Regions from separate parts of the Aeribacillus sp. FSL M8-0254 genome, predicted to be linked through region 1. Evidence: riboswitches for the same ligand, from Rfam matches in the RefSeq annotation. Region 1 holds a riboswitch; each other region holds the start of a gene.
The links. A riboswitch is a leader RNA that binds a small molecule or an ion and turns the genes downstream of it on or off. The one in region 1 is predicted to bind cobalamin.

Region 1 (9,895 bases):
TTCGCGAACATTAGACCGTAAAACTCCGAATCGAAATGTTCCGGATCTTTAATTGCTTTCAATTTTTTGTCCGGATTATTTTTAATATATTCGTTGACAACCGCGTTATCGGCCACAACTGCGTCTGCGCCTCCGTTCAGAAGTTCCATGATCGCGAGGACGTTGTCTTCAAATTTTTTAACCGTTCCATCGCCGGCAAGTATTTTTTCAGCGGCTGTCTGACCGGTTGTTCCGTTTTGGACAGCAACTTTTTTGCCTTTCAGATCAAGCGCATTTTGAATATCGCTGTCTTCAGGAACTAAAATCATAAGAGTTGATTCAAAATACGGAACAGAAAAATCGTATGTTTGCTTTCTGTCTTCAGTAATGGACACAGAGGAAGCTGCCAAGTCAGCTTGTTTTCTTTGAACTTCAGCAAACATTGGATCCCATCCGGTATGTTTAATGTCTACTTTATAACCGGCCTCTTTAGCCACAGCGTTTATGAAATCAATATCAAAGCCGACAACTTTACCTTTGTCGATATATTCAAACGGAGCGTATGCTGCGTTTGTAACAACCTTTAACGTTTCTTTCTTCTCACTGCTTTCTCCTTTATCGCCTTCAGAACCTCCTGCGCCGCATGCTGAAAGTATAAGCATTAGGCTTGTGAAAACAGCAAGTGCAATTATTTTGCTAAAATATTTTTTCATAAGTACCTCCTTATAAATGAATCAAAGAATGAAATTCGTTTCGACATTCACTGGTCTATTATAAATGAAAGATGTATATTCTTTCAATAACATGCATATTGATTCGAAATGATTGTTTTATTTGAAATTATCCTGAATCCGTGATGAATTGAAATCGACTTTGATTTTGTTGTAATTTTGATGGATTGATAATCCATAAAACCCCTTTTATGCTTATGACCTATGTCATCTCTATTTCCGAAAATGGAACAAATCTCTTTTTTAGGTATACGAACCAAAAAAATAGACAAAAAAGCACAGGGAGTGACGTTGGACATCAGTGCCCGAACATTCGTTCGTTATCTTGCCTCTCTCCATTTCTGATAGACGTTCAGTAGGGGCTCGCTATAGCCACTCCTTCGCGTCAGTTTCATCCAGATCTGTCGTGATCGACGGACGAGTCGCCCTGCCATCGTGATCACCGTCTGAATAATCGTCTTGATGCGGCGGCGTTTCACTTTGTGGTGCAACGGATGTCTCGGATCGCTTAATAGATCTTGTCCAATCAGACGAAGAAGATTGTAAACGAAGGCTCCCATGACCAACACGAGCGCATTCGTTTTCATCTTCCCAGATGGAAGCCGCTCTAAATCTAAGTCGCTCTTCAGTTCGCTATGAAACTGTTCGCATGTCGCATGGTCATGATACAACGCGAGCACATCGCTCATTCGAACATGCTCGTATCCTTTGAGCCGCACCCAATAGCTTTCCACTTCATAATCAGGAACGAGCATCAGCTGTCCATTGCGTTCCATCGTCCGTTCCGTCACTTGGGTGACTTGAACGTACGTATACGTGTTTCCATCGATCGCTGCCTTCTGTGGAAGGCATAGCTCATAGGTTTGTACTCCTTCGCTTTGTCCATCATCGACACGTTTGCCCTTTTGCGAAGCGATCTGGAACCAAAGCGCTTTCGATTCTCGGCGTAAGTTTCGCTTGATGACAAAGTCCACGTCTTCCTTTAGGCATACGTGCACATTCGCTTCTGCATCGTTTCCTGCATCCATGCGAACAAGCAGACGAGATGAAGTCAGTTGACGAGCTCGACGGATAGCGGTGACTAAAAACGAGGGCATGTTGTCTTGCACATGTTGTTTCCCTGGACGCAACTCGGCATGAACGAGATACCCTTCCTTCCCTGCATACGCAAACAACGGTGTAAAACCGTCAAATCCTTTATACGTTCGACTGACTCCTTCTTTTTTCGTATCGGAGTTGTCAAATGGGGAACCATCTATATCAAGGGGAAGCCATGTCGTCTTTCCTTTGGTCCAACAAGGGGACAAAGTGGCATGTCGTTGAATCAACAGACGTATGGACTCCTCCCAAAGAATCGTTTCGGTCATCGGAAGACAAGCGAGCTGATCGAGTCGTTGTCGCAAGGTTGGAGAGGAAGGCACGTGCTGAATCCCCATCGATGCCGAAAAGATATCGTCCTGACGATACGCTTCGATATGATCGAAATCCGTTTTTCCTGTGGCAAGCAAGCCAATCATCGAGCGAATGACATCGCTATGGGAAATGTGCACTTCTCGACGAACCGTTGGAAGCCGAAGTGCGTTTACCCGTTTATCCAGTTTCGTTCGATGGAGTAAGTAGCCAACGAGAGCAAGCCCAGCACTTGGGGTAATCGCTTCATCTGTCAATACAAACCGAATCGGGAAATCTTTCATCACATCACCTACTTGATGAAGAATCGTCAACGTCGTTTTCCCTTATCGTATCAACGGTTTGCGACCATTGTAAAGATGTTTTGTCACGGATTCAGGATTATATCATAAAAAGTGTCATGTTAAAATGAACAATTGCAGGCGGATAAAGAGCAAATTTTTCATGAAGAAGACGAAAATTTGGATTGTAAATAAAAAGAGAGTATAATGATTGGCAGAAATTATCATAAAAAAGCAGGTGCAGAACTTTTGGCATCAACCTGAAAATACAAATTCTTCTGTCTTATCGTTCAAATTTGTTGGGGAATTACGGAATTTGTTGGAATAATTTCCAATACATGATGCACTTTGCAGCTTGGGCAAGGTGCTTTAGCTTTCTAGAAGGAGTGAGAAAATGAATAAAGAACAATTGATTTTGGCGCTAGAAAAGGTTCGCGCCCAAAATCCTCTCGTCCACAACATTACGAATGTCGTCGTCACCAACTTTACAGCAAACGGTTTGCTGGCGATCGGCGCTTCTCCGGTTATGGCGTATGCAAAGGAAGAGGTTGCGGATATGGCGAAAATATCCGGCGCGCTCGTTTTAAATATTGGCACATTATCTCCTGAAGTAATCGAAGCAATGATTATTGCAGGAAAATCAGCGAATGAACACGGGGTTCCAGTCATTTTAGATCCTGTCGGTGCGGGCGCCACCCCTTACCGGACGGAAGCTGTTCGGGAAATATTAAAGGAGGTTCGCATCTCAGTTATTCGCGGGAATGCACCTGAGATTGCCAATGTGATAGGTGAAAAGCTTGCAATGAAAGGGGTGGATGCGGTGGATTCAGCTGCTGATCCTGTTTCGCTGGCCAAAAAAGCGGCCGAAGAGCTGAATACAGTTGCAGTCATTACCGGAAAAGAAGACGTGGCAACGGATGGGAAGACAACGTATTTGATTCAAAACGGCCATCCAATTTTAACAAAAGTTACCGGAACAGGCTGTTTATTGACCTCCATTATCGGTGCTTTTTCAGCCGTTGAAAAGGACTTTCTTGCTGCTTCAGTAGCCAGCCTCGTCACTTATGGGGTCGCTGCAGAAATCGCATTTGATTTAACGGAAGAAAAAGGTCCTGGAAGCTTTCAAATCGAATTATTGAACCAGCTGGCAAAGGTGACGGGAGACGAGTTGCTGAAAAAAGGGTCTTTTATAAAAAAATAAAGCAAAGGTGATAAACATGGCGCGAGTGTCGGCAAATAAAATGCGGGAGCTGCTAAAGGTGTATTTTATTATGGGCAGTGTAAACTGCAAAAGGAAGCCTGCTGATGTGCTTGAAGAGGCGATTGCGGGCGGAATTACGCTTTTTCAATACCGTGAAAAAGGTGCGAGGGCTTTAACAGGCGAAGAAAAATGGCGGCTTGGAAAAGAGCTGAAGGCTATTTGCCAAAAACATCACATTCCGTTTATTGTCAACGATGACGTTGATCTGGCTATTGAACTAGATGCAGACGGCGTTCATATCGGGCAAGAGGATGAACCGGCTGATCTTGTCCGGAAAAAAATCGGTGACAAAATTTTAGGCGTTTCTGCACATACAATTGAAGAGGCGCAAAAGGCGGTTGTCCAAGGCGCTGATTATATCGGTGTGGGGCCAATCTTTTCTACAAACACGAAAGAGGATGCAAAAAAGCCACAAGGCCCAAAATTGATTGAAAGCATGCGCAAACAAGGGATCGACATCCCTATTGTCGGAATTGGCGGGATCAACATCGCCAACGCCGGTCAGGTGATCGCTAGCGGAGCAGACGGCATCTCCGTCATTTCTGCCATTTGTCTAGCGGATGATGTTAAGGAAAGTGCAGCTCAACTGAAGAAAGCAACGATGTGAAACATTTTTTTCAATAAGATTTTGTGGATATAAAATATTTACATATAGGTTCGGCTTTTGAAAGTCGGCGAAAGGGGATTTCTTTTATAAACGTAAAAAGGAGCGGCAAGGCTCCTTTTTTAAATGAAAGTATAGAAACTGACATTTCTGCCGGTTTCATCGGGATTTGACTGCTGAGAGAATCGGGCCATACTTTTCTTAAATTTGTGCAGCAGTTATTTTTTCTCGATAGGTTTTCGCAGCTTCGACCATGACTTTTAAAGCACTAATCGTTTCATCCACTGATCTTGTTTTTAGGCCGCAGTCAGGGTTAACCCAAAACTGGCGCACGTCAAGCACTGCTAAGGCGCGGTCGATATTTTTTGCCATTTCTTCAACGGATGGAATTCGCGGGCTGTGAATGTCATATACGCCTAAGCCAATCTCTCTTTTATATTGATACGTTTCAAAAGCATGAACAAGCTCTCCATGGCTTCGGGAAGATTCAATTGAAATGACATCCGCATCAAGGTCATCAATTGCCTCCATGATATCTTCAAATTGCGAATAGCACATATGAGTATGGATTTGTGTTTCCGGGCGAACAGAGCTGGTGGCGAGCTTGAAGGCTTCAGCAGCTCCTTCGATATATTCTTTTTGTTTTGATTGTTTCAGAGGCAATCCTTCACGTAATGCAGGCTCATCAACTTGAATCATGCCTATTCCATTTTTCTCTAAAGCTAGCACTTCTTCGCGAATGGCAAGGGCGAGCTGGCGAAGAACGCTTATACGGTCGATGTCATTGCGCACAAATGACCAGTTTAGGATCGTGACAGGTCCTGTCAGCATCCCTTTAACAGGCTTGCTTGTCAGTGATTGTGCATATACGCTTTCTTTTACGGTCATCGGCTGATCAAATGCTACATCTCCGTAAATAATCGGCGGTCTCACGCATCGTGACCCGTATGATTGCACCCAGCCGTTATTCGTAACAGCAATTCCATTTAATTTTTCCCCGAAAAATTCGACCATATCGGTCCGTTCAAATTCCCCATGGACGAATACGTCTAAACCGAGCTGCTCTTGAATGTCAATCCATTTTTTTATTTCATTATTGATGACCGATTCATACTGCTTGTTTGTATATTCGCCTTTCCGCCATTTTAAGCGGATTTGCCGGATTTCTTTCGTCTGCGGAAAGCTTCCGATCGTAGTAGTTGGTAAAATCGGCAGATTCCATCTTTTTTTATGCAGTTTTTGCCGTTCGGTATAATCCAAGCGTTTCGTTGGATATGCTCCGATATTTTTGGCGGCCTCTTGAACCTTCTCATTTGTCCGAAAGGAAGAATGGATAAAATCCGTATAAGAGCGGTCATATTGTTTTAAATCATCGATCGTTCTTTTCCCTTTTGCATATTGAGCGAGTTCATTTACTTCATCCAATTTTTCATCAGCAAAGGAAAGAGCATTTTTCAATATGGACGGCAAGCTCTGTTCGTTTTGAACTGTGACAGGTACATGAAGCAAGCTGCAAGAAGGCTGAATGATCAATCTGTCAATATCTACATATTGCGCAAGATCATCGATTTCCTTAGCTTTCGATACTAAGGATGCTTTCCAAATGTTGCGGCCGTCGATCAAACCAGCTGCGAGAATTTTGTCTTTCGGAAAGCCGAGCGTTTTGATGTTCGACAGATTGACGCCATGATCATGTACAAAGTCCAGGCCAATTGCAGCGACAGGAAGAGACACAATTTCTTGATAATGGGTTATACTTTCAAAGTATGTTTGCAAAATGATATTTAACGAAGGAAGCGCTTTGTGGAAAGCATCGTATACCTCTTTAAACAAAGGAATCGATGAATCATCTAGCTCCTGTACAAGAATCGGCTCATCAATTTGCACCCATTTCGCACCGGCCTGAGCAAGTTCCGTCAACAATTGGACGTAAACAGGAATTAAAGCAGACAAATGTTTATGGAAATCGTGTTGATCGTATTGTTTTGCCAGCTTTAAAAAAGTAATTGGACCTAGCAAAACCGGTTTTGCTTCAATATTCAGCTCGTTTTTCGCTTCCTGAAAAAGTTCAAGCAGACGGTTCTTAACTAACACCGGCGTTTTATTTTCAAGCTCCGGAACAATATAATGGTAGTTTGTGTTGAACCATTTGGTCATTTCCATTGCTTCTGCTTCATCAGAGCCTCTAGCCATTGCAAAATATGTTTTTAATGAAGTCGGCTCCATATGCTGGAATCTAGAAGGAATATACCCAAACATAAAAGCAGTATCGAGGACATGGTCATATAATGAAAAATCTCCGACAGGAATCAGGTCTATTCCTTTTTCCTTCTGTTTTTTCAGATTGAGAAGACGTATATCTTTTAATGTTTCCTCCAAGCTGCTTTCTGAAATGTTTCCGTTCCAAAATGATTCCAGCGCTCTTTTCCATTCTCTTCTTTCACCAATTCTTGGATAGCCAAGATTTGAACTAATTAATGTCAATATTGACACCCCCATTTGATTTGTATCTCAACACATAAATAAAAAAACCTCTTTTTACGCGTAAAAGAGGGAATTGTGGACTCTAACTCGTGTTGAGATACATGAAGGGCTTAAATCTCAACATGGCTTCATCACTCCTCCCTATGACGCGTAGGTGGCAGTGCATACAACAGGCAGGTCTCCTGACTTAGGATCATCGCTTTCGATCCTCCTTCCCATTTCAAAATTGAAACAGTGGATGTTGGCCGAAAGCTCCCCATCACAGTGGCGCGACCGTGTTGGAATTTCACCAATCTTCCCTTTTAAGCGCATATTGCCGGATGCAATATGACGCACCTGCTGCTTGGAACACTATATGAAACTATAATTATCAGAATAGATGATTTTTTTTGTTTTTTCAATCCCTATTTTTTAAGTTCAGAAAAGTGCTGCCCTATTTTGGGAAATCAATGGACAGAAGTAGGAATTCACATACAAATTGTGAAATGTTTATAGGGTCGTTTTTAAAATTTAATTTTTCTAATAACGTAAATTCGAAAAATTTTGTTGTTTACAATACAGGAGCGTTGCGATGGTAAAATTAGGTGCTTGGAGCTTTCACTGAAAAAGGAGCTATAAAAAACGTATTTTTCAATACGAATCATTTGAAAGAGCAGCATTTTCATGTTAATACTTGGATTGGAAGAAGTGTGATTTTTCAAAAAATAAGTGGGATCATAGAAAGGATGATTATGTTGAACGACATTATCAAAACCATTTTAAATCACCGTTCCGTTCGTCATTTTGAGGATCGGCCTTTGACAGATGAGCAAATCCGATTAATTGTCGAATGCGCCCAAGCCGCTTCAACTTCAAGTTACATGCAAGCCTATTCCATTATCGGGGTGAAAAATATACAAACGAAAAAAAAGCTCGCTGAACTGGCAGGAAACCAAGCTTACGTAGAGAAGAGCGGACATTTATTTATTTTTTGCGCTGATTTGCACCGTCATGAAGTCATTGGTGAAATGGAAGGCAAAAATGTAGAAGATTCATTGAGGAGCACTGAAAAATTTATGGTAGCTCTCATTGATGCTGCACTGGCCGCTCAAAATGCTGCGTTAGCGGCTGAGTCAATGGGACTCGGCATTTGCTACATCGGAGGCATCCGCAATAATTTAGAAGAAGTATCGAAGCTGTTGAAAATTCCAAACAAGGTCATCCCTCTTTTTGCATTAACTGTCGGCTACCCTGCAAAAGAAACGGCGAAAAAACCAAGAATACCTTTTGAGCATATTTATCATGAGGAAGAATATAAGCAAGATCAAGAAGCATATGTGCGCGAGCTTGAACAATATAATGAAATAGTATCCAATTATTATGATCAGCGAACAAACGGGATTCGCAAAGATACTTGGACTGGTCAAATGGCTCGCATGCTTTCGAATCCGACAAGAATGTACATGAAGCAATTTGTTGAGCAAAAAGGATTGAATTTAAACTGAAGCTTCAGCTCCTATCTCGATTTTATGAAGATAGGAGCTTTATTTTTGAACAGAAAATCGTATTTTTGTCATTGATCCCGATTCTTCTTTTCAGCATGAATTTGTTTATTTTTCCCCTTTCCAGGCAAGGTTCTGGCATTCGCTTCTAAGATTTGAGACCGGCTGCTTACCCATTTCTTCTTTTCTTACTTAAGCACATCTAGAATGATAAATCGGTTATAAGCTTTTGAAATAATGAATGGAAACCGTCATTTTTCGGCTTATCCAGTTTTGCTCCTTGAAAACACTCTCCCATTATCTTTTATTTGGGGAATATAGGAAAAATACCCTGAAAAAACAATTGATCGGCGGTCCACCTGAGGGAAAGCGGTTCTTGGCAGGCAACAATGATTTATTACGGGATCTATATCGCCATTGTCATTGTTGCAGGGTCTATATGGGTTATGTCCTTTGGCCATCAACATCACTATTAACATAAGCGCGTCCGGAAAAAAGGTTACGAAACCTCTTTTCGGGATTTTTTTGTTCAAAACAAGCAATTGAGTGTTTTCTGTTTGTAAACTGTGCATAAGTGGATAAGTTTATCAACAAATGTGAATTATTTAATCATATATGTAGTAGGGAACAAATGTGCCAATACGAAATGTGGATAGCTAATGTGGATATGTGGATAAAATATGTGTAAAAGCTGTTTATAGTAGGGGGATTTCCTGTGAATATACGTTGATATATACAAAGAAGCTTTGCGGAAATTCTCTTCTTTTAAAAAACAAATGTTTATACTTTGGGTTTTTGCCTAATGAGTACGAACGAAACAGTACAAAGATAATGTGGATAAACTGTTTATATTTAACCTGATCTATAACGTGTCCAGCTATAGGAGGTAGATTTTTTTTGGAGAAGACGTATAATAAATGAGAACGTTCGATCTTCTTGCCCGCACGTGCTTTCAAGGAGGTAAAGGGATGTGAATGTTAATAAAGAAAATAATATTGTGGAATTATTGCTGAAAGAGAAGATTGTAAATGATGAGGATCGCCAAATTCTTGATATGATTGTGCCGGAAAGGCTGAATCGTTTATATGAGGTATTGAAGGAACGGACTCGTTACGTTTCCATATTGTTGGAAGCGGTGGATGACGGCCATAATCAAGCGGCTGTTCTTCGTTCTGCCGAAGCTTTTGGCGTGCAGAATGTAACGGTTGTAACCGGAAGAGCGCCTTTTGCCCCTAATGAATTGGTGACGAAAAGTGCAGACAAATGGTTGACAATTGATTATCAATCAGATATTTGTGCAGCCATCAGTCAATTAAAAAAGAAAGGATATCAAATATATGTTAGCCATTTGAGTGAACAGGCTGTTCCTCTTGAAAAGCTTGATGTAAGCAGACCGACTGTCCTTGTTTTTGGAAATGAACATAGCGGTGTTTCAAAAGAGGCGGTTGACATGGCTGACAGAACGTTTGTAATTCCTATGAAAGGATTTGTGCAAAGCTTAAACATTTCCGTTGCTGCTGCCTTGTCAATTAAACATATAACGGATCTTGCAAAGGGGAGAGCTGGCGCCGAGTATTATTTAACATTGGAAGAAAAACAGGAGATCTTTCGGGATTGGATGCTTAAATCGTTAAATAACCGGTTGAGAAAAATTGTTGCTCAAT
Region 2 (9,895 bases), 660 kb from region 1:
TATAAATCAGGAGGGGACCATTCACTCTCCTGATATTTCCCATTTTGTTCTTGAACCCTTCCAATTCAGATCCCTCTTTCTATTTCTGTTAATTCTATTCCTTCCAAGCTTGATTCCATTAAAGGAAAATCGCCCTCTCTTCAACTTTCAAATCCACTCACGAAGTGTCGTGTTTCCCTGATTTCGTTCGAGCAGCTGTTATAAGCTTTTAAAATCTGATCTTTCTAAAAACAATTGCAGTAATAAAAGTCTATAAAAACCTTCGATATCCGTTAGATCATCACATTGAGATAGACTGCCAAACAATCGATTTAATATTCAGAAAAAAACAAAAATATGGTATATGTTTCATGTTTTTACTAAAGTATCTAAATATTGGGAGAAGGAATAAAAAACTGAAGATCATTTTGTTAAAGAAAGCGCCATCAAGGAAGTCTTGTCTGCACGCGCAATTTGTCGATTATAAAAAAATTCTTGATTCATGCCGCCAGCTGCAACATCATCTACAGGCTATTTGCTCAGAATGTGCTTTTCGGCAAATATGAAGTCTTTCTGTTGTTTTACACCATCCTAAAATCTTCGCCTTTATAAAACATTGTTCATTTTCGGATATAAAATTTAACGAATTTGAATAAAAATTTAAAAATAATCGAAAAAATTATTATTTAGCTGCCGATATATACAATGGACACTAATAATGAATTTTGAAGGGGAAATCAACAAATGTTTAAAAAAAGAAAACAAGTTCCATCACTTTTTGAAAAACAAGTGGATCTTTACCAAGTAAAACTTGACGTGACAGATGAAAAATATCAAAGGCAATTAGCAATGGTCGACCTGACAAAGGATGATCTTATTTGCATTCTTATATTAAAAGATGCGATTGAAGAAAACATAAAGTATATTATTGATTCATTTTATGACGCTCTCCATCAAGAACCATTTTTGATTGACTTGATTAATAAATACAGCTCGCTCGAAAAGCAGAAGGAAAGATTGAAAAAACATGTGCTGCTTATGTTTAGCGGATCCTTGACAGATGCAGATATAACAAGAATGAAGCGGATTGCTGTGGCCCACGTCCGCATTGGATTAGATTCCATCTGGTACATGAGTTCATTCCAGCAATTACAGAAATCTATTTTTTCTGTTGTTGCGAAAGCGTGTCCATCGAAGGAAGATTATCATAAAGCGGTGGTCACCATTGCAAAAATGTTAAACTTTGAACAGCAAATTGTGCTGGAAGCATATAATGAGGAGTATTTAAAAAGACGGCAAAAAATCGAAAAGGAAAAACAGGAGCTTCATGAAAACATCGCCCAAACCTCCATTCGTCTTGCTGATCTTATTGAATCAGCCAATTCAGCTATACAAAAAATTAACGAACAATCCAAACAATTTGCCTTAATTGCAGTTGATCGTTTTGAAACAGCGGCATCAACCGAAGCAGAGGTCAGCTCAAGGAGAGAAGACTTGAATTTTCACTCCGATTTAATGGTCAATATAAAAGAACGGACAGATGATATTGCTTTAAAAATAAAGTCGCTTGAACAAACTTCTGAAAAAATTAATCATGTCGTCTCGATTGTTACTTCTATTGCTGAACAAACTAACTTGCTGGCTTTAAATGCCGCAATTGAATCAGCGCGCGCAGGGGAATACGGGAAAGGATTCGCTGTTGTTGCTAGTGAAGTGAGAAAGCTGGCGGAAGAAACAAAAAATTCCGTGCTTGGCGTTTCCAATTTAATTGAGGAAATCAGAGCGAAAATTAACGATACCGCTTCATCTATTGTGGAAGTAACAGAGCTTACAGGCAATGGTTCGCAAAGAATGAAAGAGATGAACCAATTCTTCGACAATATTTTGTATGCCTTCGACAAAAATAAAGAACAAACTGAAAAGACGAAAAATGAACTCGAAAACTTTGCTGAAATCATTGATGATATAACAAATTTCATTGCGCAAATCAATGAGACTTCAGAACATTTAAAAAAGCTGGCCAATCATATATAAAGGTCCTTTTTCAAGCTGGCGACAAAGGGGGTGTCTAATAAGTCGTTTTTACGACTTATGGACGCCCCCATGAATGTTTTAGAAACGTTGATATATCGGTGTTTATGATTTTTTGTTTTCAATGGGGATTTGACTTTCTGGACAGCCCCTTGATTATTTATTTGGATGAATCTTCAAAAAGCTGAACAACCTTTATCCGCTAAAATAGTTGAGTCGTAAAAGGAGATCCAATTGGTCGCTTGAAGGTTAAAAAATGAGGACATATGTTCATATATTGAACATAGTATCCCAACAAATAGTATGTGTTGATTTTTTTATACCCCAAGATATTTATGCTGGATATCAGCATTATTCAGTGATTTCTTTTTTGTAAGAAAATACTATCTGCGTAACTTCTGTTCCTGCGTTCTTAAATGAAGAAATCAGAAAAATCAGTATTTTCAAATAAACCGGCTGGCTCGGAGAAGCTGTCATCAAGATGTATCAAAGTGGCATAAGTACGCGGGAGATTGGCAAGTTTATTGAACGAATTTTTGGAATGCTTATTCTCCTGCAACGATCAGTCGTATGACCGATGTCGTGAAGGAATACATCGAGAAATGGCACACTCGTCCTCTACATAAGCGTTATTCCGTCTTATATTTGGATGGTTTATACGTAAAACTTCGTCGAGATACGGTAGAAGATTAAAAACAGTAATTTAAACTTTGCTTTATGTATATTTCTCTTCCCAACACAAATAATATTTTCTGTAAAAAAAATCAAAGGAGGAACAATCATATGGCTCTCATTCCTTACGATCCTTTTTCTGAGATTAATCAATTTAGACGAAATATGAACCGCATTTTTTCTGAAAGCTTTCCACATTTTTTTGAAAATTTTGAGACTATGAATACCCCCCGGCTTGATATTCATGAAACTGCTAATGAAGTAATTGTTACGTGTGATTTGCCCGGCCTTGAAAAAAAGGAAGACGTTGACATTCATCTTGATCGCAACGTTCTTACGATCAGCGGCACAATTCAAAGAAGCAAAGAAGTAAAGGAAGAAGAAATGCATAGACGCGAACGGTTTGTCGGGCGGTTTCACCGCGCTGTTGCATTGCCGGCAAATGTAAAAGAAGAAGAAGTGAGCGCGACATATAAAAATGGCGTTTTGGAAATCCGTATTCCAAAACAAACCGAAAACAACAAAAAGAAAATTGATATTCAGTTTCATTAATTGTTTCGTGAGGTTGCAAAATTTCAATCAGCCTCACTTTTTTATTGCAATTTTCGCCAAGTACGATTATGATGAATATATAACATCAAAAATCTATATATTGTGTAATCAAAAACAATTAAATACTATATATTGAAAACCTAACGACAAAGGTGCTGTTTTCAGCTTAAAAGGGAATCCGGTGAGAATCCGGAACTGTCCCCGCAACTGTGAGTGCTACGAAATGAATAATCCACTGTACGTTTCGTATGGGAAGGATTCAAAGTAGGATGAAGCACGAGTCAGGAGACCTGCCTTTGTCCGAACGTTTCTAATTCTTCGGGGGTTGGGAAGATGAAACGATGGTTTGAATGGAGTAGTTTCGCCTTGTAAACTGCCTCCCTTTTAATCATCGTTTGATCCGCTCAGCTTCCTGAGCGGTTTTTTATTTTGATAAGGAGGATGTTTGATGAATATTACGAAAGCATTAAATCTATACGAGGTTTTTCAAAATCATTTTAACAGGAGCGATTGGGAGCTTTATCTAAGACAGCTTGAAAAAAAGTTTCCATCCCTTTCCTTTCATGAATACAGCGAGAGAGTGTCGACAACCCTACAATACCAGCAGATTGATGATCTTGAAAAATTTACAAACCTGCTGATTATTGAAGCTTTAGCAAACATTTCGGAAAGTGAGCCGGATTGGACTTTTTTAGCTGCACACGTATTTCTTGAAAAAATTTACTATGAAGCGAGCCAAAACAGAAATTACAACCAACCGGGCTACGGCGATTTTTATTTGTTAATCGAAACATTAACCGATCTTGGAATCTACAGCCCTCTTTTGCTAGAGCATTATTCAAAAGAGGAAATTATGGAGCTGGGAAATGCCATTGATCCTGAGAAGGACAAGCTGTTTACATACATCGGATTAAGGACCCTTTACGACCGGTATTTAGCTAAAGATTTTTATAAACGAACATTTGAGCTTCCACAGGAACGTTTTATGATCATCGCTATGACGTTAATGATCAACGAGCATCCGTCCAAACGTTTGCATCTTGTAAAGGAAGCGTATTGGGCACTGAGCCATTTATATATGACGGTTGCAACACCGACATTGGCTAATGCAGGAAAATCAGTCGGTCAGCTTTCAAGCTGCTTTATTGATACGGTAGACGACAGCCTTCAAGGCATTTATGATTCGAACACTGATATTGCCAATGTTTCTAAAAGCGGCGGAGGCATTGGAGTTTATTTAGGGAAAATCAGAAGCCGCGGAAGCGATATCCGGGGGTTCAAAGGAGTTTCATCAGGTGTCATTCCTTGGATGAAGCAATTAAATAATACGGCAGTGAGCGTCGACCAGCTCGGCCAAAGAAAAGGAGCAATTGCCGTTTATTTGGATGTTTGGCATAAAGATATTTTCGCCTTCCTAGATGCAAAATTAAATAACGGAGATGAACGGCTGCGCACCCATGATTTATTTACAGGTGTATGCATTCCTGACCTATTTATGGAGCAAGTTGAAAAGCGCGGGGACTGGTATTTGTTCGATCCCCACGAAGTTCGCAAAGTCATGGGATTCAGTCTGGAAGATTATTATGATGAAGAAAAAGGTAACGGCAGCTTTCGGGAAAAATATTTTGAGTGCGTGAATCATCCTTCCTTATCTAAAGAAAAAGTGCCTGCGATTGAAATAATGAAACGGATTATGATCAGCCAGCTTGAAACGGGAACGCCTTTTATGTTTTATCGGGATGAAGTGAATCGAAAAAACGCAAACAAGCATGCCGGCATGATTTATTGCAGCAATTTATGCACAGAGATTGCGCAAAATCAAAGTGCTACTACTGTTGAAGAACAATATGTTGAAGATGGAAAAATTGTCATTGTGAAAAAGCCCGGCGATTTCGTCGTCTGCAACCTTTCTTCCATCAACTTGGCACGGGCTGTCCCAGACAACGTTCTGGAACGTTTAATCCCTATTCAAGTGCGGATGCTGGACAACGTTATCGATTTAAATAACATTCCGGTATTACAGGCAAAGCTTACAAATGAAAAATACCGTGCAATCGGTCTTGGAACGTTTGGCATGCATCATTTATTTGCACTAAAGGAAATTACATGGGAAAGCGACGAGGCAGTCCAATTTGTCGACCAATTATATGAAAAAATTGCGTATTTAACCATTCAGTCGAGTATGGAGCTCGCAAAAGAAAAAGGCGCATACCCTCTCTTTAAAGGCTCGGAGTGGGATACAGGGCGATATTTTGAAATCCGCGGTTATACGTCAAAAAAATGGCAGGAATTAAAGGAAAAAGTGCAGACTTTTGGGATTCGCAACAGCTATTTAATGGCGGTCGCACCGAACGCATCGACCTCCATTATAGCCGGAAGCACAGCAAGCATCGATCCAATTTTCCAAAAAGTTTATTCAGAGGAAAAGAAAGACTACAAAATTCCAGTTACCGTTCCCGACTTAAATGCGAAAACGACTTGGTATTATAAATCCGCTTATTTGATCGACCAAACATGGAGCATTAAACAAAATGCGGTGCGCCAGAAACATATTGACCAGTCCATTTCCTTCAACTTTTACGTCCTAAACACGATTAAAGCGAAAGAATTGCTGGAGCTTCATTTGACAGCTTGGAAATCCGGATTAAAAACAACGTATTATGTCCGTTCGACATCAAGCGACATTTATGAATGTGAATCATGTGCAAGTTAAGGAGGAATTCATATGGAGCAAACATTAACAAAACGAGTTATTATGGATCCTGATGCACCAAACCGTTCAACAGCAATAGTGAACGGAAAATGTTCCAACGTGCTCAATTGGGATGATGTCGCCTACCCGTGGGCATATCCAAAATATAAACGGATGCTCGCAAACTTTTGGACACCTTTTGAAATCAATATGGCTCAAGATGTGAAGCAATTTCCTGAGCTTTCAGAAAGAGAACAGGACGCATTTTTAAAAATTATCGGCCTCTTAGCTTTATTAGACAGCATTCAAACCGATTATGCCGGAAAAGTTGCTGATTATATTACAGACTCGAGCATAAACGCCTTAATGATCTTGCTCGCTCAGCAGGAAGTGATTCATAACCATTCATATTCGTATATTCTTTCAAGCATCGTGCCTAAAAACGTACAGGATGAAGTATTTGAATATTGGCGGAACGAACCGGTTTTAAGGAAGCGAAATGAATTTGTCACCAACGGGTATAAAGCATTTGCAGAAAATCCGAATGTGGAGAATTTGTTGAAATCGATCGTCTTTGATGTCATACTGGAAGGTTTATTTTTCTATTCCGGTTTCGCATTCTTTTATAATTTAGCCAGAAACCAAAAGATGGTAGCCACTAGCACGATGATTAACTACATTAACCGTGATGAACAAATACACGTAGGTTTGTTTGAAAAAATTTTCAAAGCGGTGCTGGAGCAATATCCTGAATATGATACAGATGAACTGAAACAATTCGTTTCGAAAACATTTCTGAAAGCAGCCGAGCTGGAAATCGAATGGGCCGGTGTAATTATCGGCAATGACATTGAAGGCCTGCATTTAAAAGATGTGGAGAGCTATATTAAATTTTATGCGAATTTCCGTGCCAATCAGCTGGGATTCGAACGTCCTTTTGAAGGCTATCGGACAAATCCTTTGAAATGGATACGGGCTTACGAAGAAGTGGACTTAGGAAAATCAGACTTCTTTGAACAAAAATCGAGACAATATACAAAAGTCAACACGATTGATAACGGCTTTGATGAGTTGTAAAAATTTACGTTCTCATGATAACGGGCAGCAGAGACTGCCCGTTTTTTTATCTGCTGCCAAACCAAAAGGAATGCTATGAAAGAATTGTTCGATAAGCAACTACTTTCTTTTAAAAGAGCTTATCCTTTTGGGAACCTAAGCATCCCATTTTTCCATGCCATGGTATAATATGTACGGAGGGGATCTATGTTAAAATCAACCTTGATCATAATGTCAATTTTGTTAGTAACAATTCATTTCGCTATTCTATATTTTTGGATGTTTGATTGGCAAAAATTGGCTACAAAAACAGGCTTTATAAGTTGGTTTGCCTCGATTCTATTAGGCATCTTTGTATATTTTGCTTTTCAAACTTTCAGCAGATGCGACAAAGCTGCTGTCGTCATCAGAAACATATTGTTATGTTCAACTTTACTGACCATCTTTTTAGCTTGTATTGCGTTCATTATAGAAGCAATTACAAAGGCGATGCCCTAAAAAGAAATATAGTTTTCACGAAGATTAAGAAAATCATATTGGCTAAAAAGAACTATGTTGTTTTCCACCATTGCGAGGTGAATATAATGATTTATTTATTAGTCGGTTTGGGCGGGATAGCAGGTGCCTGCCTTCGATACAGTGTCGGCCTATGGACTTCCAGCTTTTGGACCGGATCTTTCCCAGCAGCGACACTTTTAGCCAATTTGGCTGGAAGTTTTCTTTTAGGATGGTTGACTGAATATGTATTTAAAATAAAAGGATTTCCTCCCCATTTTGCCGCAGCGATCGGTACTGGCTTAATCGGGTCATTCACTACATTTTCAACTTTTAGTTTTGAGAACATTCAATTGATGATTGCCGATAAATGGGAAACAGCCATTATGTATACATTGTCAAGCTTAATAGGCGGTTATTTATTTGTTTCATCTGGTTATCATCTTGGCCGAAAAATGCTTTCCCAGCACAGCGCACGAACGGCCCGTCATGAATAGGAGTGAAGAGTAATGCTTTTCAACTTTATCGTTGTAGGAATCGGAGGTTTTTTAGGAGCTAATGCCCGCTTGATCGTCACCAATTGGATTAAAAAGAAAAGCAATATGAAGTTCCCTGTCGCAACATTTATTATCAATGTCAGCGGATCTTTCCTGCTCGGCCTTTTGATCGGCATGAATATTTCAGAAGCATATCTACTGTTATTTGGAACGGGATGTTTAGGAGCCTTTACCACCTTTTCTACGTTTCAGCTTGAAAATAAACAGCTGTTAACAGAAAAACAAAAAACAGTGTCCATGTGCTATTTTCTTTCAAGCTATGCGTTCGGTCTTTTGTTTGCCTTTCTCGGCTTCCAACTAGGCGCTATATTTTAAAAACTTATTTGAATCATATTGTCATGGTTTGATTTTTTCTTTATAATACAGATTGTCCAGCGGGATGTAGCTCAGCTTGGTAGAGCACCAGCATGGGGTGCTGGGGGTCGCAGGTTCGAATCCTGTCATCCCGACTCTGTAAATCTCCTAAATCATCATTTAAAACCAAAAACGCCGCTTGAGCTTTTTCAAGCGGCTTATATTTTGAATTACGTCTTTTTAATCCCTTTCCTCAGTTTAATTAATTTATATAAGTTAATCACAATCGTTTTGGTTACAGCATATGTTGGAACAGCCAAAATCATCCCCAAAATTCCCGCGATATTTCCTGCAACAAGCAACAATATAATAATGGTCAACGGATGTGTATCAAGCTTCTTGCCAATAATAAACGGAGAAATCACATTCCCATCAATTTGCTGAACAATTGTCACGACAATAATCGCAAGAAGTGCTTTAAAAGGCGAATCAAGCAAGCCGACAATAACGGCTGGAGCAGCTCCAATAAACGGACCTAAATACGGAATAATATTGGTGATTGCCACAGTTATTGCAAGCAGCAAAGCATATGGCAGATCAATAATTAAGTATCCGATAAACGTAAAGAGCCCGACAAACATGGAAACAAGCATTTGTCCTTGAATATAGGTAGATAAGGTTTCGCCTGTTTCCTTTAAGATAATCATAACTTCATCGCGGAAATCGCTCGGAAAAAACTTTACGACCTGGTGCGGCAGCTTATGTCCGTCCTTGATCATATAAAATAAAATGAACGGCACCGTGACAATAATGAGTGTTATATTTGTGATAACGCTGAAAACGGACTGAACGCCATTCGTAATATTATTTGTAATTCTCGATGCATATTGCGTAATGGTGCTCTCAATTTTTTCAATGGAAAAATAATCTTGCGTCAATACCCATTGGAACCAGCTTGTTTGATAGAGGTTTTCAATGATTTCTCTCGTTTTTGTTATATAAAAAGGAATGTTTCGAATTAAATCATTAAACTGCTTAACAATCGTAGGACCTACCAATCCGATGGCGATCGAAATTCCTCCGATAAACACGATATACAAAATCAAAATGGCCAGCACTCTTGGAAATTTTCGCTTTTCAAGAAAGCCAATAATCGGAGCAAACAAAAAGTAAAGAAAACCGGAAATAATTATAGGAAAAAACAAAGTAGTTATAAAGATCACAATGGGCTCAAAAAGAAAAGATATTTTTGTGCTGAAATATAAGATCAAAATGATCAAAAGTATTTCTAACGTCCAAAAATGAAGTTTTGATTTAAACAAAATGCTTGCCTCCCGCATCCAATTTTGCAACATTCGTTCCAATATTTAGAATATCATGTATTTACATATTCTAAGCAATTTTTTTCAATCCTCCTATTGCTTCTAATCCAAATTTTCCGCTCAAATTTAAGGAAAACCTTTTTAAATTTTTATGTTAAGCTTTATAATATTTGCTCTTCGCAATGTTTCAAACAAAATCACAACAACAGGACCTAAAAATAAACCTAATATACCGAGCATCTTTA
Region 3 (9,895 bases), 2.3 Mb from region 1:
TGCGTGGCAGCCACCAATATGCTGTCTGTGGAAGTGCCTGTTGCAATCGTATTGGAGACAGGATCCAACACTTTTTCATCAGCCAGCGCCTTCGTTTTGGCTTCTGTTGCCGTCATCACACTTTCAATAAATGCTTGATCAGATAACCGTCCGTTTATCAAAATCCATGTATTGATCGTCCCTGAAGCTATGCCATTCCGTTTTATACTATTTGCTGCATCCACTGCATTGGAAAGTCCTGCTGTCACAACAATGACAACGGAGACTCCTTCTGCTTCAAGCTCGCTGACTACCCCATCTTCCAAACAAGCCGCTGTCATCATGGCGACTGTTGCATGTTGATCAAACCCGTTTTTCTGCAGAAAATCGGCCATTTCCGAACGGCTGTCTTGACAATTGTAGCTTTTATCGACATGACGGTTGACAAAAGTGCTGTGCCAGCCAAATCCTCCGCCAATAATGGCAGATGAAAGGGTTTTGAGCGGCGATGCCGCTTTTAAATAGATGAGTTCCTTCGTCTGAACAATGTCCTTTTTTGTCACTTTATATGTTTCTTCCTGTTTCTGTTCGGGTATAAGCAGCATTTGCGGGCGGGCAAGCTCCGGATGTGATTGTTTGACAATCGAAACACCATACACCTGTTCAATCGTTTTTTCGTTCATCACGACAGATGGATTATCAACGGCAACCGCTTTTCCATCTTTTAATAACAGCAGTTTGTCACAATAAAGGCTTGCTAAATTCAAATCATGAAAAATTGAGACAACCGTTAATCCATTTGATTGTGTCCAATTTTTCAACTGATCAAGCATGATTTTTTGATGGGAAATATCAAGATGGTTCGTGGGTTCATCTAATAAAAGCAAAACGGGGTTTTGTGCAAGAGCCTGCGCTAAAAAAACCCTCTGTTTTTCCCCGCCGCTTAATTCATTGATCGCTTTATTTTTTAAGTGGGAAATATTCGTCTGCTCCATGGTCTTTTGGATGATTTGTTCATCTTCTCCCGTCAACCGCTTGAAGAAACCCGTTTGAAAAGGATAACGGCCGAGCGCCACTGTCTCCCAAACGGTATAATCAAACATTTGCGTTGGGATTTGCGGCAATGAAGCGATGTTTTGCGCCAATTTTTTCGGAGAATAAGCAGAAAGAGGTTTGCCGGCAAGCTCGATCGTCCCGCTTTTAACCGGAAGAATCCCGCTGATCATTTTTAATAGTGTCGTCTTTCCACTCCCGTTTGGCCCCAAAATGCCAAATATTTCCCCTTTTTTTACTGAGAAGGAAAGGTTTTCGATAATCTTTCGCCCTTCATAGCCTCCCGAAATGTTCTTGACTTGCAGCATGTTACCCTCTTCTTTCCATTCTTTGTTTCATTAAAATAAAGGCAAAGCTGGGAGCGCCGATCAAAGCCGTGATCACACCGATCGGAAGTTCTGTCGGCGACACGATCGTTCTTGAAACGAGATCCGCCAAAATTAAAAAAGCGGCGCCAAAAATGGCGGACAGAGGAAGAAGATGCCGGTAATCATTTCCCCAAAGCAGCCTGTTTACATGTGGGATGACAAGACCGACAAACCCGATTGTTCCGCTGATGGCAACGGCTGCACCAGCTAAACAAGAGGACGATGCTAAAATAAACAGCTTTCTCCTTTTTACATGGACCCCAAGTTGCTTCGCCTTTTCTTCGCCAAAGGACAGAGCGTTTAATTCTGTTCCGTTTACAAAAATCAAAATGGACCCGATTAAAAAAAACGGCAAAAGCATCAAAACGTATCCCCAGCCGCGCATCGCAACGCTTCCTAACAGCCAGTTGACAATTTGTCGCAATTCTTCTCCTGTCAGGGCAATCATCAACGAAATGAAAGCACTTAAAAAGGAACTTAAAATAATTCCGGTCAGCACAATGGTTTCAATCCTCATCGTTTTTTCAATGAAATTGGCGAACAAAATCACAGCCAAAATCGTTAAAAAACCCATAAAAATGCTGACAACCGGCAAAGTGAATGAGCCGAAAAAAGGAATTTGAATGCCGAAAAAAAGAACAAGTACAGCACCTAAAGAAGAACCTGATGAAACACCGAGCGTATAAGGATCTGCCAAAGGGTTTTGCAAAAGCCCTTGATAACAAGCCCCCGCCATTGCAAGCGAGGCTCCGACAAGTCCGGCTAAAACGACACGAGGAAGTCGAATATCAAGCACAATGCTTTTCATGCTTTCATCAATGTCCGGCGCCAAACCGGTATGAAACAGTTGATTGAAAATTATTTGGAAAATATCCTTAAACGTGATGTGAAACGTTCCGATAGAAATTCCTAAAAAGACGGAAAAAATAAGAAAACAAGCGGTCGCCGTATAGGCGACCACATGTTTATTTTTTGTAGACATCCGGATAAATTGCTTTCGCAAGTTCTTCTACTCCTTCAACCAATCTTGGGCCTGGGCGGCTCACCAAGTCGGAATGCACATCGTAAACCCGTTTATTTTTCACCGCTGATACATTTTCCCATCCTTTTCGTGCCAACACCTGGTCAACAGCTTTATCGACGTAATAGCCGTATGTCGTCACAATGACGTCTGGGTTCAGTTTTACAACGGCTTCTTCCGTCATTTGCGGCCAGCCTTCTTGATCGCCCGCTGCATTTTTTGCTCCAATGATCGTTAGCATTTCATCCATAAACGTTCCTTTTCCCGTCGTATAGATTTGTGGTGCGGGATTCACTTCGACAAAAACAGACACTTTTTGATCATCCGGAATCGTTTTTCCTTTTTCTTGAATATCCGCCAGTTTCGTTTTCATCTCAGCCACAATATCTTCGGCTTTGTCACTTGTCCCTGTAATTTTGCCGATTGTTTGGATGGAGTCATACACTTTATCAAATGATTGGGCATCTTCTACTACAAAAACATTTATTCCTGCATCTTTCAGCTGCTTCAGCCCTTCCTGCGAGTTATGGGCGCTGGAAGCATGCGCTAAAACAAGATCCGGTTTTAAAGAAATAATTTTTTCAACATTAAATTCCATCCCGCCAACCTTTTCTTTGTTTTGAACATCTTCCGGATAGTTGTCATTATCACTTACACCGACAATTTGTTCACCCAACCCTAAAGCATAGGCAATTTCAGTATTGCTTGGAATTAGCGAAACAATCCGCTCCGGTTTTTCCTTGATTGTTACATCTTCACCTAATGCGTCCTTCACTGTAACTGGGAATAATTTGGATGTTTGTTCGCTCGCGTTGCTGTTATTTTCTTTTTGTTCTGCATTATTCGTTTGTCCGCAGCCAACTAGAAGTCCAATTAAAAGCAATAACGATAAAAACAGTGCAGAAAACTTTTTCATGACGTTCCTCCTCCAATAAAAAAACATCTTCTTTTTTTGATAAGAAGATGTCTGAAAACAAGCATATCGCTTTGTTCTGTTTTCAAACACCTCCCTATCCTCGTAGGGTTTTTAGGCGTGATCAAACAGGCAGGTCTCCTGGCTCATGGTCATCGCTCCCTGAACCTTCCCGTAGACACAGTGGCATTTTCAGGTTGCTCCCATTCACAGTGGCGGGACCGCGTTGGATTTTCACCAAACTTCCCTTTTAAGCTGGCAGCTATGTGCCGGCACCTGTTTGCTTTTGAATGAAATTGTCGACGAATGTAATTATACATCATTCAAATCCGTTCTGGTAGAAGAAATGTGAAAATGCTATGTCAAGTTTTATATTGGACTTTTTATAAGGTTTTCAATTCAACCGTGTTGATTTGAACCGATTACCGTAAAAATGAATAAAATTTTAATGGATGGGTAATTGATTTTAGGAACGAAGGAGGATCCATAAGTGACAGTCGTTCTTTTAGACCCAGGCCACGGTGGAAGTGATCCTGGTGCAACATTTAGAAGCTATGAAGAAGAAGACTTTACGCTGACTATTGCCTTAATAGCCAGAGACCATTTGCTAGAAAACTTTCAAGTAGATGTCGTGATGACACGAACGAACGATCGCACTGTCAGTTTAGAAGAAAGAACGAGTTTGGCAAACAGACTAAATGTCGATTTTTTCTGCTCCATCCATGTCAATTCAGGGGGCGGAACAGGATTTGAAAGCTATATTTACAACCGCGGTGCATCTAATAAAACGATTCAATACCGTTCCATCATTCATAATCATATTATGAGCGTAATCGGGCCAAAATATAACGTACAGGACCGCGGAAAAAAAAGCGCCAATTTTTTTGTGTTGAGAGAAACGAAAATGCCCGCGGTTCTTTTGGAAACATTATTTATCGATAATCCTAACGATATCAAATTGTTAACCTCTTCTGCTTTTATAAGTGATTTTGCCGCCAGTGTGGCGGAAGGAATAGGAAAAGCCCTTAATTTAAAGAGAAAGGCAAGCACAACAAAAAAGCCGTCGACAAAACCGTCGGCTCCTGTTTCAAACAACACGCTTTACAAAGTGATTGCCGGTTCCTTCAAAGAGCGTAAAAATGCAGAACAACGCGTAAAGGAACTGAAGGGAAAAAACGTGGACAGTTTTATTTCACCTGCTAATGTTAACGGCACAAGTTTTTACCGTGTTCAAGCAGGGGCTTTTCAACATTTGGAAAATGCGAAGGAGCAACTGGCAAAACTTGTGCAGCTGGGCTATAAAGATGCTTTTATTTTAACTCCCGAAGAGCAGCGAGCAAATCCGCCAAGGCAAAATCAACTAGCCAGCTTGCTGTCTACATCAGAGCCGCAAGCATCCGCTACAGAAGACATTTCTATTTTAGGAGAACCGCTTTTATCAGGAACATTGTTGGATCAGTTCGTAAAAAATACGAATCCAGATGCACCTCAACTGGGTGATTTATATATCCAATTAAGCAAACTATACGGAATACGCGGTGATATCGCTTACGCACAAGCCATTCATGAGACGAACTATTTTCGCTTCACCGGGGTTGTCGACCGCAGCCAAAACAATTTTGCCGGAATTGGAGCGACAGGCCCGAATGTCCGAGGAGCAAGCTTCTCCACACCAAGAGAAGGAGTTCTCGCTCATTTGCAGCACTTGTTTGCTTATGCGACAACAAAGCCTCTTCCAAGTGATGAGCCGCTTGTAGATCCAAGATTTCATTATGTGAAGCGCGGATCAGCTACCACTTGGAAAGAATTAAATGGAAAGTGGGCAGTTCCTGGAGATCGTTACGGAGAAATGATTTTATCGATTTACCGTTCCAACCTTCAATTCGCTGTTCAACAGCTTTCCTCCATGATTGCGGAATTAAACAAACATGTATGATCATTTTTTTAATCTATTTTCCAATTAACGTGAATAAAATTGAAAATCATTATCAATAATAAAAGAGAGCCGAAATGGAATTCGGCCCTCTCCATTATTTAGAAAGTTTCCGGTTCAAAAGTTTTGCAATCCGTTTCCTTTTGATCTTTGGCGGTTTTCCCCGAATGGCTGACAACATAAATGGAATCAGCTGAACATCTATTTCCATCCGCCCAATATTTGCAGTTGTTTACTTCACATAAAACGTCTTGTGCCATCGCATGTCACCTCCCAATTATAGAATTGCCATCGGAAGGTGTTTTGATACGACACAAATAGTTTTTGACAATGACAATTTTTTAAAAATATGCATCACATGGAAAAAAAGTATGACGGGATGAAAAATATTTTAATCCAGCGTCCTTGCTTGATTCGATTTTTTTCATAAGGAACGGTTGTGCTGGAATAAAAAATAAAGAAGCTGCTGATAAGCAGCAGCTTCCTTATTTCGCAAAGACGTGATCGCCTATCACAATTGTTGTGTTTTTAGTTCGAACCCATTGGTCGTCCGTCTTTTTCGGATTATAAAAATACAGGGAGCCTTGACCTAAACCGTGGAATGCCAAAGCTTCATTTACTGCTCTTTTGGATTCCTCACTTGCAGGCTTGTTAATCTCTCCATTTGCTACAGGAGTAAATTGGCGATCTTGATAAATAACCTCTGTAATTGTATCAGGATATAAAGGGCTGTCTACGCGATTTAGTACAACAGTGGCAACCGCAACTTTTCCTTCGTATGGTTCTCCTTTTGCTTCTGCTTCTACTAATCTAGCCAATAAATCTTTTTCACTTGCTGAGATCGTTGGCGGGATCGTCAACTCTTCTCCAACATATAGTTCATCAGTTGTTTTATTGTTAACGGATTTTAGTTTTTGAACTGAAACCCCGTATTTTAGACCAATTTTCCAGAGTGTATCTCCTTCTTTCACCGAATAGGCAGCGCTTGCCTCACTTCCTTGTCCGGTGAAAACAATGGCAGCAAGAGCAATAAATGAGGAGAAGATGAATTTTTTTATTTTCTTCATAAATCCTACCTCCTTTTTTTCGCTCTCTATTACCCTAACATCTTCTAATCTAGAATTCATTAAAAAATCTTTTCATATTATTCATAAATATTCCAGCAAAGGTTCGGCGTTTACTTATGTCTTTTGGAAACATTTTGCTGAATACACTGTACTTTGTTCTTTTAGAAACTCCCTGCACAAGAGATATTTTTCCATAACAATTTCCCATTGGTATAAAGTTTTACATATTTTGGACTTACACCTATATTCGAGTTTTAAATCATAAAAAAAGACAAGACAAATGAATGTCCTGTCTTTTTTGAAATTAATTTTTCAATATATCATGATCGACGTACCGTTCGCCATTCAGCTCGCTGATGACATTGATGGCCACTTTTGCACCGTCACCTGCGGTAATGATTGTATGTACACTTACGCCAGCAGCTGTACCTGCTGCCCAAATTCCGTCAATATTTGTTTTTCCATTTGAATCCACATCGAATATTGTTTTGATGCGAGGCTCTGTTCCGTCTTTTGTTTTTAATCCAATTTTCTCGGCTAAATCCGTCAATACTCCTGTCGCTAAAATGACATGCTTCGCTTCATACGAACCGCCATCGGTTTTGACGACGTGTCCATCCTGTTTTGTTTCAATTGTTTCCACTTGCTCGTTTTTTATTTCTGCTCCAAACTTTTCCGCCTGTTTTTTCCCAATATCGATTAAATCAGGACCTGTAATTTCTAAAACACCATAGTGGTTTTCGATCCATGCCCTTTTCGTCATTGATTTATCGTGATCTAAAACTAATGTTTTCTTTCCAGCCTTCGCCGTAAACAACGCAGCACTTGCCCCCGCAGGACCGGCACCAACAATAATCACATCGTACATCTAAACTCCTCCTTTGCAAAAAATGTTTATAATTTTATTGTAAGCGCAATCGAAAAAAAATGTAAAGAAACTTGCTTACCAATTCTGAACATTAAAAAATTCATATATAATCTCCCTTCTCCAACTGAACATAAAACCTTTTGTAGGCTGGAGGTCCCGAAGTAAAAACCGCTTATCCCCAACTGATCTATTTTAAGAATACAGTAAAAAACGCTATTAAAATTCGCTATGCGGCTTCCGACACCCCAATGTGCAATGTTCCACAAAACTGCTACATAAGTTCGCCGGAGGAAGAAGTCTGAAATAAATACTTTGGGTTCCAAGTAATAAAAATAGGCATAGCAAAACAAGCCATCCATCGATGACTTTATTGGAAATATTTGGTTGATTGATCATCAAGTTGTAACTGCCGTCACTCGAAAACCTTGACTTTTAGCTAATAAAAGAGCTTGTTCTACCGTGATTTCACGGTTTACTGGAAGAACATCAGCTTTTTTATATAAATTCGGATTATATGGTTCTTTCTTTTTGAGAATGTTGTAGATAGCTGTTAAAAGCATACGTGCAATGGCAATAATTGCTCGTTTGTGACCACGACGTTTTTTAAGTTTCAAATAGCGGTTTCGAATTTCGGGATGTTTTTCACTTTTGACTACAGCGGTGGCACACTGTACCAAAAGAGGCTTGATGTAGCAGCCTGCTCTCGAAATTCTTACTGACTTTTTCTTGCCGGCACTCTCGTTATTTGTGGGTGTAAGTCCTGCCCAGGAACATAAATGCTTAGCTGTCGGAAACACGTCCATATTGACACCTATTTCTGAAACCACGGCAATGGCGGAAAAGATGTTCTTAAAGGACGGAACAGTTAAGATCAAGTTCATTTCCTCTGTGTAGGACGCGGCAAGGGAAAGAATGATTTTTTCAAGGTCAGCTTTACGAGATTGAAGGTCTTCATAGTGCTGTTTCATCACCTTTAATTTTTCAGCCTGCTCCGGTGTAATAAATCCGTCAATGGCTAACTCCAATTCAGGCAGTTTACTCTTCATGGAGCCGTGGATTAAAGGTTCAATATCAAAAGAAGTGTCTAAAGGGTTCTTAAGGAGCTTTTCAATGATGTTCATAGAGCTTTTGCCGAAGGTATCTGAAACAACATTTCCAAGCTGGATGTTAGACACGGTTAAACTGTTTTGAAGACGGTTCTTCTCACTTGACATAAAATTAGTCAGTTTAAAACGATAGCGCATAAGGTCACGCAGCTGTCTAATCTCAAGTGGTGGCATAAAGCTTCCAGCCACAAGGTCATGCTTAAATAAATCAGCAATCCATTTGGCGTCTTTTTTATCTGTTTTCTTGCCACGGATCGCCTTGACGTACTTAGGGTGTGCAAGAGTGATGTTGCAGGAAGCTTCAAGTACATTAAACACAGGAATCCAGTATTTCCCGGTAGATTCCATACAGACATCCTTACAGTTATTTTCACAAAGCCATTGTGACAGCTCATTCAATCCTTTTGTATAGGTAGAAAAGCGATGGCGTTTGTAAGTTGTAACTCCTTTGATTGTTGAGGCAATACAGGCAACAACAAAGGTTTTGTGGACATCGATTCCACAACAGATAGGGTATACAATTTTTAAGGCCATAGGGAATGATCCTTTCAGAGAATTATAGGGATAGACAGCATTGACTGATTGCCCAGCAATAAACGAGTAGTTGTTTATACAAAGATAAGTCTGCGTGCTCGAAGTCACACTTATTTGTGCTTGGAAAGGCAATCTACACATATAAACATGCGGTCACCCTGCAACCAGAGTGGCCCACTCACCTCCGCGTGATTTGTAGTTGACTGTTATCCCTATGACTTTAGAATAATAAAAATAACGCCGGTGGCACAATTGTTTCATTACGTTTTGTGCCTTGAGCGAAGCGAAAGGAATGGATATAAACATAAAAGTCAGTATAAGACACTCCTTTGGCGATTGGCATTACAAACGAAACTTAGTCGTAATCCATATTATGCAAATTCAGGTGAATTTTTTCAGCAGACTGAACCATATATTAAAGAAAGAGCGTCTAAATATATTAGTTGGAAACTTCTAGAATGGAATAAATCATCATTTACTTAAAAAAATAGGGAAGCTTTCGTTTAGCAACAAAAAATTTATTTATGAAATGAACATTACAACGGCTCTGCTAGCAGCAACTCGACCATTCAACATCTTGAATATTTGATAAATATTTTACGCATTCTCTCGGCTTCTTTATTCACCACTAGATCGTCACGAAACAGGTTGAGATAAAGGGTTCGAACGACAACTAACATTTAAAATAGATCCATACCTCTTTACGAAGCTTTCAAAAAAGTTTGGTGAAGCGCATATCCAAACCGAAGCAATGAATGAAATGACAAGAAGATAAAGAAACATCAAGTACATGATTCAAGCTCAAGAAAACGAACTGAAACAATATATTTATGATGATATTTCGAATTTCACAAGGATCGTAGAAATGGATGGATATAAAAGCCAATTTTAAAAAAATTTATTAAAAATGGAAAACAGCTTTGACATCTTTTCATCCTGATAGTACTCTATATTCGTTGACATTTTACATACGGCATTTATTTAAAGAAGGCAGTGAACATTAGTGAAATCGTTTGTATGGAAAATAAGCGGCATCGTTTTCATTTCGATCAT

Region 2: linked by a shared signal. The riboswitch ahead of NSQ44_RS14455 (ribonucleoside-diphosphate reductase subunit alpha) and the one ahead of metE (5-methyltetrahydropteroyltriglutamate--homocysteine S-methyltransferase) in region 1 are both predicted to bind cobalamin.
Region 3: linked by a shared signal. The riboswitch ahead of NSQ44_RS06445 (ABC transporter substrate-binding protein) and the one ahead of metE (5-methyltetrahydropteroyltriglutamate--homocysteine S-methyltransferase) in region 1 are both predicted to bind cobalamin.

The regions. Positions count from the first base shown of each region.
Region 1 covers NZ_JBBOZY010000001.1:3,647,418-3,657,312, reverse strand. The annotation lists gene NSQ44_RS17665 (basic amino acid ABC transporter substrate-binding protein) at 1-692, opposite strand, end outside; gene NSQ44_RS17660 (IS1380-like element ISGsp2 family transposase) at 1,031-2,404, opposite strand; gene thiM (hydroxyethylthiazole kinase) at 2,796-3,602, shown strand; gene thiE (thiamine phosphate synthase) at 3,619-4,269, shown strand; gene metE (5-methyltetrahydropteroyltriglutamate--homocysteine S-methyltransferase) at 4,468-6,765, opposite strand; cobalamin riboswitch at 6,906-7,105, opposite strand; gene nfsA (oxygen-insensitive NADPH nitroreductase) at 7,485-8,234, shown strand; gene NSQ44_RS17635 (TrmH family RNA methyltransferase) at 9,202-9,895, shown strand, end outside.
Region 2 covers NZ_JBBOZY010000001.1:2,982,781-2,992,675, forward strand. The annotation lists gene NSQ44_RS14435 (DUF1657 domain-containing protein) at 1-5, shown strand, start outside; gene NSQ44_RS14440 (globin-coupled sensor protein) at 724-2,013, shown strand; partial or broken gene NSQ44_RS14445 (transposase) at 2,462-2,697, shown strand; gene NSQ44_RS14450 (Hsp20/alpha crystallin family protein) at 2,794-3,234, shown strand; cobalamin riboswitch at 3,368-3,546, shown strand; gene NSQ44_RS14455 (ribonucleoside-diphosphate reductase subunit alpha) at 3,683-5,947, shown strand; gene NSQ44_RS14460 (ribonucleotide-diphosphate reductase subunit beta) at 5,960-7,003, shown strand; gene NSQ44_RS14465 (hypothetical protein) at 7,190-7,480, shown strand; gene crcB (fluoride efflux transporter CrcB) at 7,567-7,974, shown strand; gene crcB (fluoride efflux transporter CrcB) at 7,987-8,349, shown strand; tRNA gene NSQ44_RS14480 (tRNA-Pro) at 8,410-8,483, shown strand; gene NSQ44_RS14485 (AI-2E family transporter) at 8,559-9,650, opposite strand; gene ytvI (sporulation integral membrane protein YtvI) at 9,792-9,895, opposite strand, start outside.
Region 3 covers NZ_JBBOZY010000001.1:1,313,213-1,323,107, reverse strand. The annotation lists gene NSQ44_RS06455 (adenosylcobinamide amidohydrolase) at 1-1,340, opposite strand, end outside; gene NSQ44_RS06450 (FecCD family ABC transporter permease) at 1,342-2,403, opposite strand; gene NSQ44_RS06445 (ABC transporter substrate-binding protein) at 2,366-3,337, opposite strand; cobalamin riboswitch at 3,449-3,629, opposite strand; gene NSQ44_RS06440 (N-acetylmuramoyl-L-alanine amidase) at 3,825-5,270, shown strand; gene NSQ44_RS06435 (DUF1540 domain-containing protein) at 5,369-5,527, opposite strand; gene NSQ44_RS06430 (cell wall hydrolase) at 5,753-6,334, opposite strand; gene NSQ44_RS06425 (FAD-dependent oxidoreductase) at 6,639-7,202, opposite strand; gene NSQ44_RS06420 (IS110 family transposase) at 7,598-8,842, opposite strand; gene NSQ44_RS06415 (polysaccharide deacetylase family protein) at 9,846-9,895, shown strand, end outside.